3 regions of the Janthinobacterium sp. GW821-FHT03C10 genome follow, and region 2 is predicted to be linked to each of the others. Evidence: predicted binding sites of a transcription regulator. Region 2 holds the regulator's gene; each other region holds the start of a gene.
What was found. Region 2 encodes LexA, which represses DNA repair genes until DNA is damaged. Its sites were predicted from a motif close to ACTGTATNNNNATACAGT; they were not measured.
Positions count from the first base shown of each region.

Region 1: a site for LexA is predicted at 1,760-1,777, ahead of imuA (translesion DNA synthesis-associated protein ImuA). Genes of this name have one in related genera too.
Region 3: a site for LexA is predicted at 2,055-2,072, ahead of dinB (DNA polymerase IV). Genes of this name have one in related genera too.

Region 1 is NZ_JBWKUN010000013.1:31,588-34,866, reverse strand. It holds gene AC07VH_RS28870 (Y-family DNA polymerase) at 1-1,045, opposite strand, end outside; gene imuA (translesion DNA synthesis-associated protein ImuA) at 978-1,721, opposite strand; gene AC07VH_RS28860 (PspA/IM30 family protein) at 2,546-3,256, shown strand; gene AC07VH_RS28855 (hypothetical protein) at 3,249-3,279, shown strand, end outside.
Region 2 is NZ_JBWKUN010000007.1:15,783-19,061, forward strand. It holds gene rpsR (30S ribosomal protein S18) at 1-117, opposite strand, end outside; gene priB (primosomal replication protein N) at 143-442, opposite strand; gene rpsF (30S ribosomal protein S6) at 463-849, opposite strand; gene lexA (transcriptional repressor LexA) at 1,125-1,760, shown strand; gene AC07VH_RS22135 (cystathionine gamma-synthase family protein) at 1,826-3,067, opposite strand; gene purF (amidophosphoribosyltransferase) at 3,111-3,279, opposite strand, start outside.
Region 3 is NZ_JBWKUN010000011.1:127,387-130,665, forward strand. It holds gene AC07VH_RS27760 (S9 family peptidase) at 1-1,939, opposite strand, end outside; gene dinB (DNA polymerase IV) at 2,102-3,279, shown strand, end outside.

The DNA.
Region 1 (3,279 bases), on a different contig from region 2:
GGTCTTGTGTCGGTGGCGCCATCGCGGTGAGCAGGCGCGCTTCCAGGCGCAGGGCGATGACCGGGGCAACCAGTTCCGTGCGCGCCAGGCGCTCCTTCAGCAGCCGTATCAGGTGTTCATCGCGCCAGGTCGGCTCCGCCAATCCGATCTCGATCGGCGTGGGCGGGATCGCAGTCTTGCCGCGCTCATGCTCCAGCAGCAGAACAAAAACGCTCACCGCCTGCTGGCGCGCGACCAGCCAGCCGACAAATTGCTGCAGCAGGCCAGTGGCGCCGTCCAGCAGGGCATCAGCGTGTTCGATCCGGTCAAAGGTTTCGATGCGCGCAGAGAAGGTCTCGGGGATGGCGATCCATGCAAACAGTTCAGGAGCGAGCCCATAGGCACGGTCGAGCTCATCGAGCACTTGCTTGTTCATCCTGCGTTGAATGCCAGGGCGGGGCAGGCGCCGTAGCGCCGCCAGACGATCAGCACCAATGTCGGTGAGCCACTCCAGGTGATTTGCCGTGCCGGGCAGATACGCGCAGGGCATGCGATCGAGCTGGCGCTCGAGTGAGCGCATGTGCACGGTGCGCCGCAGAATGATCTGGCGTTTGGCGGGCTGCCAGCGCGACAGCAGCCAGGCCCCCATGGCCGTCGGCGCCGTGCCGAGTTGTGAAGTCACCCCAAGCGCTTGCAGGGCAGCGCGAATGCGCCGGCTGATGGCGGCGCGTCCGTTAAATAGGCGCAAGCTGGCGGTCACGTCCAGCAGCAGGCTGAAGTCGCCGGCATGCGCCACTTCCGGGGTGAACTGGAGGAGGGCGAGCGCGATGGCATTGCTGGTGATCAATTCACGCTCAACATTACGCTCCAGGATCACGGTATCTGGCGAGACAGCCGCCACGCCGCCAGGGCGCATGCCGATACGCACGCCTTCGGCATAGGCTTGTTGCGAGACCGTGATAATGCGGCCCTTGTCGACCACCGCATACGGCCCCGGCTCACACCAGCGCGGCCTGAGGCATTCGAGAGGCAACAGTGGGAGGTGTACGCTGAACCAGAACCGCATTTTGATCGTCCAAAAATCGTTGACGGGCCGGCATGTCAGCCAGCGGGATAAAGAGTGGCGCCTCATGATGTGGGCCACGCCGTTTAACAATGTGAGTGGAAATGCCACCGGCGGCAGGGCGCAATGCCAGGCGCAACGGCGCTGGTGACGCATCTGCCGCTGCGCTCATCGGCCGGACCAGCCAGAAGAACGTCTCGGTGGTCTGTGCCGCCAGATTGAGGCGCCGCAGTGCTTCGTCGCGGATATTCGTCTGCCACAGCAATACCGCACCGCAGCTGCCATTGCGCAGGATCTGCTCCGTGGACCAGAGCGCATCGGCGGTGCTGGGGGCGCGTATCCAGAGCAGGTTCGCGCAGCTCAGGTCCATGAACTTGCAGGCGGCGGAGTTGGGCAAGTACGGCGGCTGCACCAGGGCGATCCGACGTTGTTGCGACAATTGCGCCAGCACTGGCCGTAACAAGTGCATTTCCCCGATACCAGCTTGCTGAACTAGCAACTCCGTGAAGGTCGATTGCGGCCAACCGTTGCCCGGAAGCTCGCGATCCAAGGCGCTGTGACCGGTAGTGACGGTGCTGCTTGTTCCTCGACTCAGTTCACTTGCCCGCCAGACGTCACGCAGCAGGGCGCTATTGGCCAATGCGGTGGTGCTGGTGCGTTGAAGGGGCGGTGAAAGCATGGCGACTGGCGAGCGAGGTTATTGATTAGTCTCAAACTACTGTACATAAACACAGTATAGGCTGAGAACGTCAAAAACTGCAAGGTCCATGAATTTCTTGAATTGAAACTAATAGTTGCGATGGTGCAAGAGAGTAAATAGGGAAGCATCATTTCATATTTGTTGCTGCGCAAACTTCAGTTCGAGCTGCAAGTGCCCTCGGTGTGGTGCGGCGCGCTACAAGAATGTTCGAGAACACAACCTGACCATTTTGGTTTGTTCTGAGCACTGTGGGTGGGACTATCAATGCAGTTCTGGTGGTTATGCGCCTATAGGGCCAAAGCCCGCATTTTGAATCGGAAAATCGTTCTGGGCGGATAACAGAACTGGGTTTGAGCCCAAGATGAGTGGCCGGATATTTGGAGCGTTCCTAAAGTCGGTAAGTGTCGCCAAGGCCAACCTCCTGGCTGTTGGCCTGGTCGGAGAATTTGCCGCAGGTATGTTTCGAAATCAGTGCCCAGTTTGAGGAAAATACTCAATAAAACTACTTTTCAAAGGCTCACCATCGTTCCATGCCTGGTCCATCCCCTATCTGGGCGCACGGATGCCAACCGTGCCATGCCTGCGTCGCAAGCTCCACCCTCATTTTCATCTCCCTTCCGCTACGGTTTCACGTCCTTAGATTTCTCACGAGAAAGTGAGCCTTGATCCATCGCAAAGAGCATTGTTTTTACAGGATTGAGGATTGACTTTGCAGATAGTGGGATGCACGATGGATTCGCTATGGATGCACATTGGATGCAACTATAGCGAAGTACAGATGCTCGTTATTAGGGGGAATCGACATGTTTGGATTGCTGAAAAAAATCTGGATACAACTGACCGGCGTGCTGCATGATGTCGTCGATAACAATAGTGATGTCGGACGCATGGCGCGTCAGGGCGTGCGCGAACTGGAGCAACAGATCGGCAAGGCGGAGGACAGCATAGCTGCCGTCGATGCCGAATTGCGCCTGATGAGAAAGGACCATCAAACCGCCTTGAAGGACGCAAACAAGTGGGACGAAGTTGCCCGCACGGCGGCCAACGACGGCCGCCGCGAGGAGGCTCTGGGTGCGATCAATAACCAGGTGCTGGCGGAGGAGCGCGCGCAGGCGTATGAGAAGAACGCCAACGACCTGGCACCGTCGCTCACCGTGCTGAACCAACAGCTTGCCGAGCTGCGCATGCAGAAGCAACAGCGCGATACGGCCGCCACCCTGCTTGAAGCGCGCAGCAAGGTTGCCAAGGCCAAAACCAATGCGGCGCGCACCATCGGCAATGTCGGCCAGAACCCCGGCGTAGATTTCGAGGCGCTCGATCGCAAGGTCGATCGTCAGGCGGCGACAGCTGCTGCCCTGAGCGACATGGCGAGTGCGCGCGCGGCCGTCCATCCTGAACGGCATCTTGCAGATATTCGCCGCCGCGATTCCGTCGCCGCCAAGGCCGCCAAGTTGGGCCTGTTGACGATAGAGCCGGCTTCCTCAGGGCAGATTGTCGGAGATAAACATGAGTAGGCGTTCATACCTGTCACTGCTCC
Region 2 (3,279 bases):
CTCAACGTGAGCTGCCGTGAAGCGGCAGAACTTCTTACGTTTGAACAAAGGGTTTTGCTGTTTGCGTTTTTCTTTAAGCTTGAGCTTATTTTTGTCGAACTTTTTACCGAATGCCATGTCAGGCTCCTGTATCTAAAATGCGCTAGTCGGGAATGACTGCACTAAAATCAATGATGTGAAACACCAAACTCTTGCTGTTGCGGCTCTTCCTGGCCAGGAAACCCGTGAACTGATACACCCCGCCCAAGCTTGCCTGACTGAACCGGCCTGAAATTTCGCCAGCGGCTAGCGCGGCAACATCAAACTCGGTCAAACGGGCAATCCCTGCTTCCATCTGCTGCGAACTGTGTTGCAATACTGCATTCACAATCGGCAGCCCTGCCGGGGTATAGCGCAATATTTCGCGCTCGGCAATGATGGCGGTGACTTGTAGCTGGTTCAGCGCACGATCCTGGTCAAAAATTAAGCGGCTGCGGCTGGAGCGGCTGCTGGTGCTTCGGTGCGGTGGCTTTTGGCCGCGTCTTCGCGTTGTACCGATTTCATCATCGGCGAAGGAGCTGTTTCAGCTTTCTTCATTTTAACGGTCAGGTGACGCAACACGGCATCATTGAATTTGAATGCTGTTTCCAACTCGACCAGGGTCTCGTTGTCGCATTCGATGTTCAGGCAGATGTAGTGTGCTTTAGGCAGCTTTTGGATCGAGTAAGCCATTTGGCGGCGGCCCCAATCTTCCACGCGGTGAACCGAACCGCCGCGGGTGGTTACGCTGGCTTTGTAGCGTTCGATCATCGCGGGCACTTGCTCGCTTTGGTCCGGATGGACGATAAAGACTATTTCATAATGACGCATGCAAACTCCTTCAGGTCGGATTGATAATCGCCCACCCCGGCGTCAAGACGGGTGTGGGAAGGTCAGCCGAAGATTATAACCGCCTTTTGCAAACGTTTCAATCATTGCTTGCGCCAGCGCCCGAAAAGACCGCGCGCGAACGCGCTTTCCGCCCATGGACAAGTATTTCTTGCGAAATTCGCCGAAAACACGCAAATCCCCTTGCATAGTGGGCGATACTGTACAAAAATACAGTCTGTTCATATAGACAGCATTTCAGTATGCACCCACCGCTCATGATCAAGCTGACAGCACGACAAGAACAAATCCTGAACCTGATCAAGGACGCGATTGAAAACACGGGCTTTCCTCCCACCCGTGCCGAAATCGCCAATGAACTGGGTTTCAAATCGGCCAACGCGGCCGAAGAGCATTTGCAGGCCCTGGCCCGCAAGGGCGCCATCGAGATTTCGCCCGGCACCTCGCGCGGCATCCGCCTGATCGGCGCGGCGGCTGAAGCCCTGCCATCGAAAGTGCCGGCAGCGCTGCTGATGTCGCTGCCCCTGATCGGCCGCGTGGCGGCAGGCTCGCCCATCCTGGCACAGGAAAACCTGGAAGCGAGCTACAACGTGGACCCGGCCCTGTTTTCGGCCAAGCCCGACTTCCTGCTGAAGGTGCGCGGCTGGTCCATGCGCGACGCCGGCATCATGGATGGCGATTTACTGGCCGTCAAGAAGGTCGACAGCGCCAAGAACGGCCAGATCGTCGTCGCCCGCATCGGCGACGAAGTCACCGTCAAGCGCTACAAGAAGACGGGTTCCGTGATCGAACTGTTCCCGGAAAATCCCGACTTCAAGGTCATCACCGTATCGCCGGAAGATGAATTCGCCCTGGAAGGGCTGGCCGTCGGACTCATGCGCAGCTGGCATTAAACGACTGCACGAAAAAAGGGCCGCAACAGCATGACTGTTGCGGCCCTTTTCATTTATCCGGCGACTTATACATCGAGTGCCTGGCGGAAATCCTCGAGCAGATCCACCTCGTCCTCGATGCCGACGGAGACGCGGATCAGCGATTCGGCGATACCCATGCTGGCACGCCGCTCGGCACCCATCTCATAGAAGATCGTGTGGGCGACGGGAATGACCAGGGTGCGCGTGTCGCCGAGGTTGCTCGCGGGAATGGCCAAATTCAAACGATTGAGGAAATCGAAGCAGTCGATGCCATCCTTGAGTTCAAAGCTGAACAGGGAGCCATAGCTGCGGAACAGGTCGCTCGCCAGCGCATGCTGCGGGTGCGACGCCAGACCCGGGTAATGCACGGCCGCCACGCGCGGATCGGCGGCCAGCATGGTGGCCAGGGCCAGGGCGTTCGAGCAGGTGCGGTCCATGCGCAAGGCCATGGTTTCCGCGCCGACGGCGATATGGTGCGCCGCTTCCGGCCCCAGCGAGGCGCCGAAGTCGCGCAAGGCCTTGGCGCGGATTTGCGCGATACCCCATTGCGCCGGCGCCGCCTTCTTGTAGTTCTCAAAGATGTTCGGATACTGCGTCCAGTCGAACACGCCCGTGTCCGTCAAGCTGCCGCCCAGCGCATTGCCGTGGCCGCCGATGGATTTCGTCAAGGCATTGACCACCAGGCCCGCGCCCACGGCTTTCGGGCGGAACAGATACGGCGTCGTCATGGTGTTGTCGACGATGTACAAGATGCCCTTCTCGCGGCACAACTCGCCGATCTTTGCCAGGTCGGCGATCTGCGTGCGCGGATTGGCGATGGTTTCCACGAACACGATGCGCGTGGCCGGCGTGATGGCGGCCGCCACGTTGGCCACCTCGGTGGCGTCGACGAACGATACATCGATGCCCTGCCCCGTCACCGTTTGCCACAGGCTGTTGGTGTTGCCAAACAAAAAGGCCGACGACACCACATGGTCGCCCGCGCGCAGCAGCGACTGCACCACGGCGCCGATGGCGCCCATGCCGGTGGCGAAGCACAGGGTGGCCACGCCATCTTCCATCTGGTTGACCTTGTCTTCCAGCGCGGACACGGTCGGGTTGCCCTGGCGGCCATAGCGGAAGCCCGGCTCCTTGCCCTGGAACACGGAAGCGAGCTGGCGCGCATCGCCATAGCCGAACGCGACGGAAGTGTGCACGGGCTTGTGCAGGGAGCCGTGCTCGATGCCCTTGCGGCGGTCGTTATGCAGGATGGTGGTGGTAAAGCCGTAGTTTTTTTTATCGTTCATGATCGCGGAGCAAAAAAAGCCCGGCGCTAGCCGGGCAAGATAATTACGCTTCTGTCGTGGCCAGGTTCAGGTTCAGCTGGGAACGCGGCGTATCTTCGGGCGCCGCCGCCTTCGGATGGTGGCGCGCATATTCCAGGCGGTCCAGGTATTCCTGCGACACGTCGCCCGTCACGTAGACGCCGTCGAAACACGAAGCCTCGAAGTTGACCAGG
Region 3 (3,279 bases), on a different contig from region 2:
TGCGCGCAATGTTGTCGTACGGCGAGTAGCTGAGCATGTAGTCGTAGGCCGCCTTCTGGTTCGGGTCGCCCCATTCCAGGTACTCTCCCGTGGTCAGCGGCAGGCTGGCGTCCATCATGGTGTTCATCACGTCGACGAAGGGCACGGCCGCGTGCACGGCGTGGAACAGTTCGGGGCGCATGTTGACGACGGCGCCCATCAGCAAGCCGCCGGCGCTGCCGCCCTGGATGATCAGGCGGTTCGGGCTCGTCCATTTTTCGCGCACCAGGTAGTCGGCGCTGTCGATGAAGTCATGGAAGGTGTTTTTCTTCTTCATCAGCATGCCGTCTTCATGCCACGCTTCGCCCATGTCGGTGCCGCCGCGGATATGCGCTTGCGCATAGATGACGCCCCGCTCCAGCAGGCTGATGCGGCTGATGGAAAAAGTGGCTTCCGTCGAGATGCCATACGAACCGTACGAGTACAGCAGCAGCGGCGCGGAACCGTCGAGCTTGACGCCCTTCTTGTAGACGACCCACAGCGGCACTTGCACGCCATCGCGCGCTTTCACCCACAGGCGCTGCGTGGTGTAGCGGCTGCCGTCAAAGCCGCCGACGATTTCCTGCTGCTTCAGTACCGTGCGCTGGCCATCCTTCATGCTGACATCGATGATGGTGGGCGGCGTGACAGGCGACTGGTACGACATGCGAAATTGCGTGGCCGAAAACTCCGGCGTGCCGACGGCCGTGGCCAGGTAGACGGGGTCGTCGAACTGCACCGTCTTCCAGTTCTTTTGCGCAAAATCAAAGATGCGCGCGCGGTTCAAGGCACGCGCCTTTTCCATCACCACCAGATAGCCCTGGAAGGCGTCGATGGACTGGATCACGGCATCCTTGTTGTGCGGTACGACGGGCTTCCAGTTCTTCGGCTGCGGCGCGGACAGGGGCGCGCTGACGACGCGGAAATTCTTCGCATCCTTGTTGGTGAGAATGTACAGCTGGCCGTCGCGGTGCTCGACGCCGTAGCGGTGGCCCTTCTCGCGTTTCAGCACGCTCTGGAAACTGCCTTGCGGCTTGCTCGTTGGCAGCAGCAGCACTTCGCTCGTATCCGTGCTGCCCGAAGTGAGCACGAAGAACTGCCTGTCGTGCGTGCGGTCCACATGGATGGCGAACTGTTCCACCGGCTCGTGGTAGACCTGTTGCGGCGCGCCGCCCAGGGCCAGGCGGAACACGCGGTCCGAGCGCTTGGTGGTGGCGTCTTCCTGCGCCAGCATCAGGGTGGCATTGTCCGCCGCCCAGGCCACGGACGTCACGCGCGGCATGCTGTCCGTGAGCAATTTGCCCGTTTTCAAATCCTTGACATGCAGCTCGTACTGGCGGAAACCCGTTGTGTCGGTGGTGTAGGCCAGCAACTGTTCATTCGGGCTGACGCTGAAGGCGCGCACGGCAAAGAATTTGTGGCCTTCGGCCAATTGATTCTGGTCCAGCAGGATTTCTTCAAACGCCTGCGCATCGTAGGCGCCGCCGGCGCCGACGGGGCGGCGGCAGTGAATCGGATATTGCTTGCCCGCTTCCACGCGCGTGTAATAGTAAAAGTTGCCCTGGCGCGCAGGCACGGACAGGTCCACTTCCTGCATGCGTCCCTTGACTTCCGCATACACCTTGTCAGCCAGCGGCTGGATCGGGGCCGTGACGGCGGCCGTGTAGGCGTTTTCCGCATTCAGGTAGTCGATCACGGCAGGATCGGTCTTTTTTTGCAGCCAGCGGTAGTCGTCCGTGACGACGGTGCCGTGGCGCGTTTCCTGCCAGGCCGTCTTGGCGGCGATGGGCGCGGACAGAGTGGCAGCGGTGGTGGTGGCGTCGGCGGCCAGCGCGGATGGCGCCAGCGTGGACAGCAGCAGGGCCGGCAGGATGGATGAGCAGGCGGCAATGCGGCGCAAGGCGTGATGTGCGGTGGACAAGGCAACTCCTTCGGTTCGTTGTTGTGCAGCAATTCTATTCTTGCTAAATAGAAAAGCCAATCATGATTTCAGTCAACACGGCGCGGCGCTTGCATCCACGGGCATTTCCAGCGATACTGTATATAACAACAGTATTTAACTGCATTCCGCCGCGAGGTGCCCTTGACCACATCTGCCTCCCCACTTCCCGAGCCGCCTGCCGCCCGCCGCTGGATAGCCCACCTGGACATGGACGCCTTCTTCGCGTCCGTGGAATTGCTGAAATATCCCGAATTGCGCGGCGAGCCGGTGGTGATCGGCGGCGGCCGGCTGCAGCAGCCCGTGCTGCAGGAAGACGGCACGCTGCAATTCGCGCGCATGCGCGACTATGTGGGGCGCGGCGTCGTCACCACCTCGACCTATGCGGCGCGCGCGTTCGGCGTGTTTTCCGCCATGGGCATCATGAAAGCGGCGAAACTGGCGCCCGACAGCATCCTGCTGCCCGCCGATTTCGAGGCTTACCGCGACTATTCGGCCCGCTTCAAGCAAGCCGTGGCCAATCTTGCCCCCATCATCCAGAACGTGGGCATCGATGAAATCTATGTCGACCTGACCGAACATGGCGAGCAGGCGCCGGCCATGGCGGCGCGCCTGAAGGCAGCCGTGTTCGAGGCGACGGGCCTGTCGTGCTCGATCGGCCTGGCGCCGAACAAATTGCTGGCGAAAATCTGTTCCGACCTGGAAAAACCCGACGGTCTGACCATTTTGTCGCCCGAGGATGTCGAAATGCGGGTCTGGCCCTTGCCGGCGAAAAAGATCAATGGCATCGGCCCGAAGGCGACGGCCAAGCTGGAAGCCTTGGGCATTGTCACCATCGGCGAGCTGGCGCGGGCCGACATGGCCATGCTGCGCACGCAGTTCGGCGACCTGTACACGGGCTGGCTGCGCCAGGCGGCGCTGGGCATCGACGAGCGGCCCGTACAGACGAGCCGGGAAACCAAGTCCGTCAGCCGCGAAACGACGTTCGAGCGCGACTTGCAGGTGGTGCGCGACCGCGCCACCCTGTCGGAAAAGCTGGAAAGCCTGTGCACGCGCGTGGCGGGCGACCTCGACAAGCAGTCGCTGGCGGGGCGCACGGTGGGCATCAAGCTGCGCTTCGAGGATTTCAGCACGGTGACGCGCGACATCACCCTGCCCAGCGCCACGGCGGACGCCGCCGCCATCCTGCGCGCCAGCCGCGACTGTTTGCGGCGCGTGCCATTTGACAAGAAAATCCGCCTGCTGGGCGTGCGCATCTCGACCTTGTCCGATCCGGCCGTCGTGACGCGGCAGGTGCCAGCCCAGGCGGAGCTGTTTCCCGC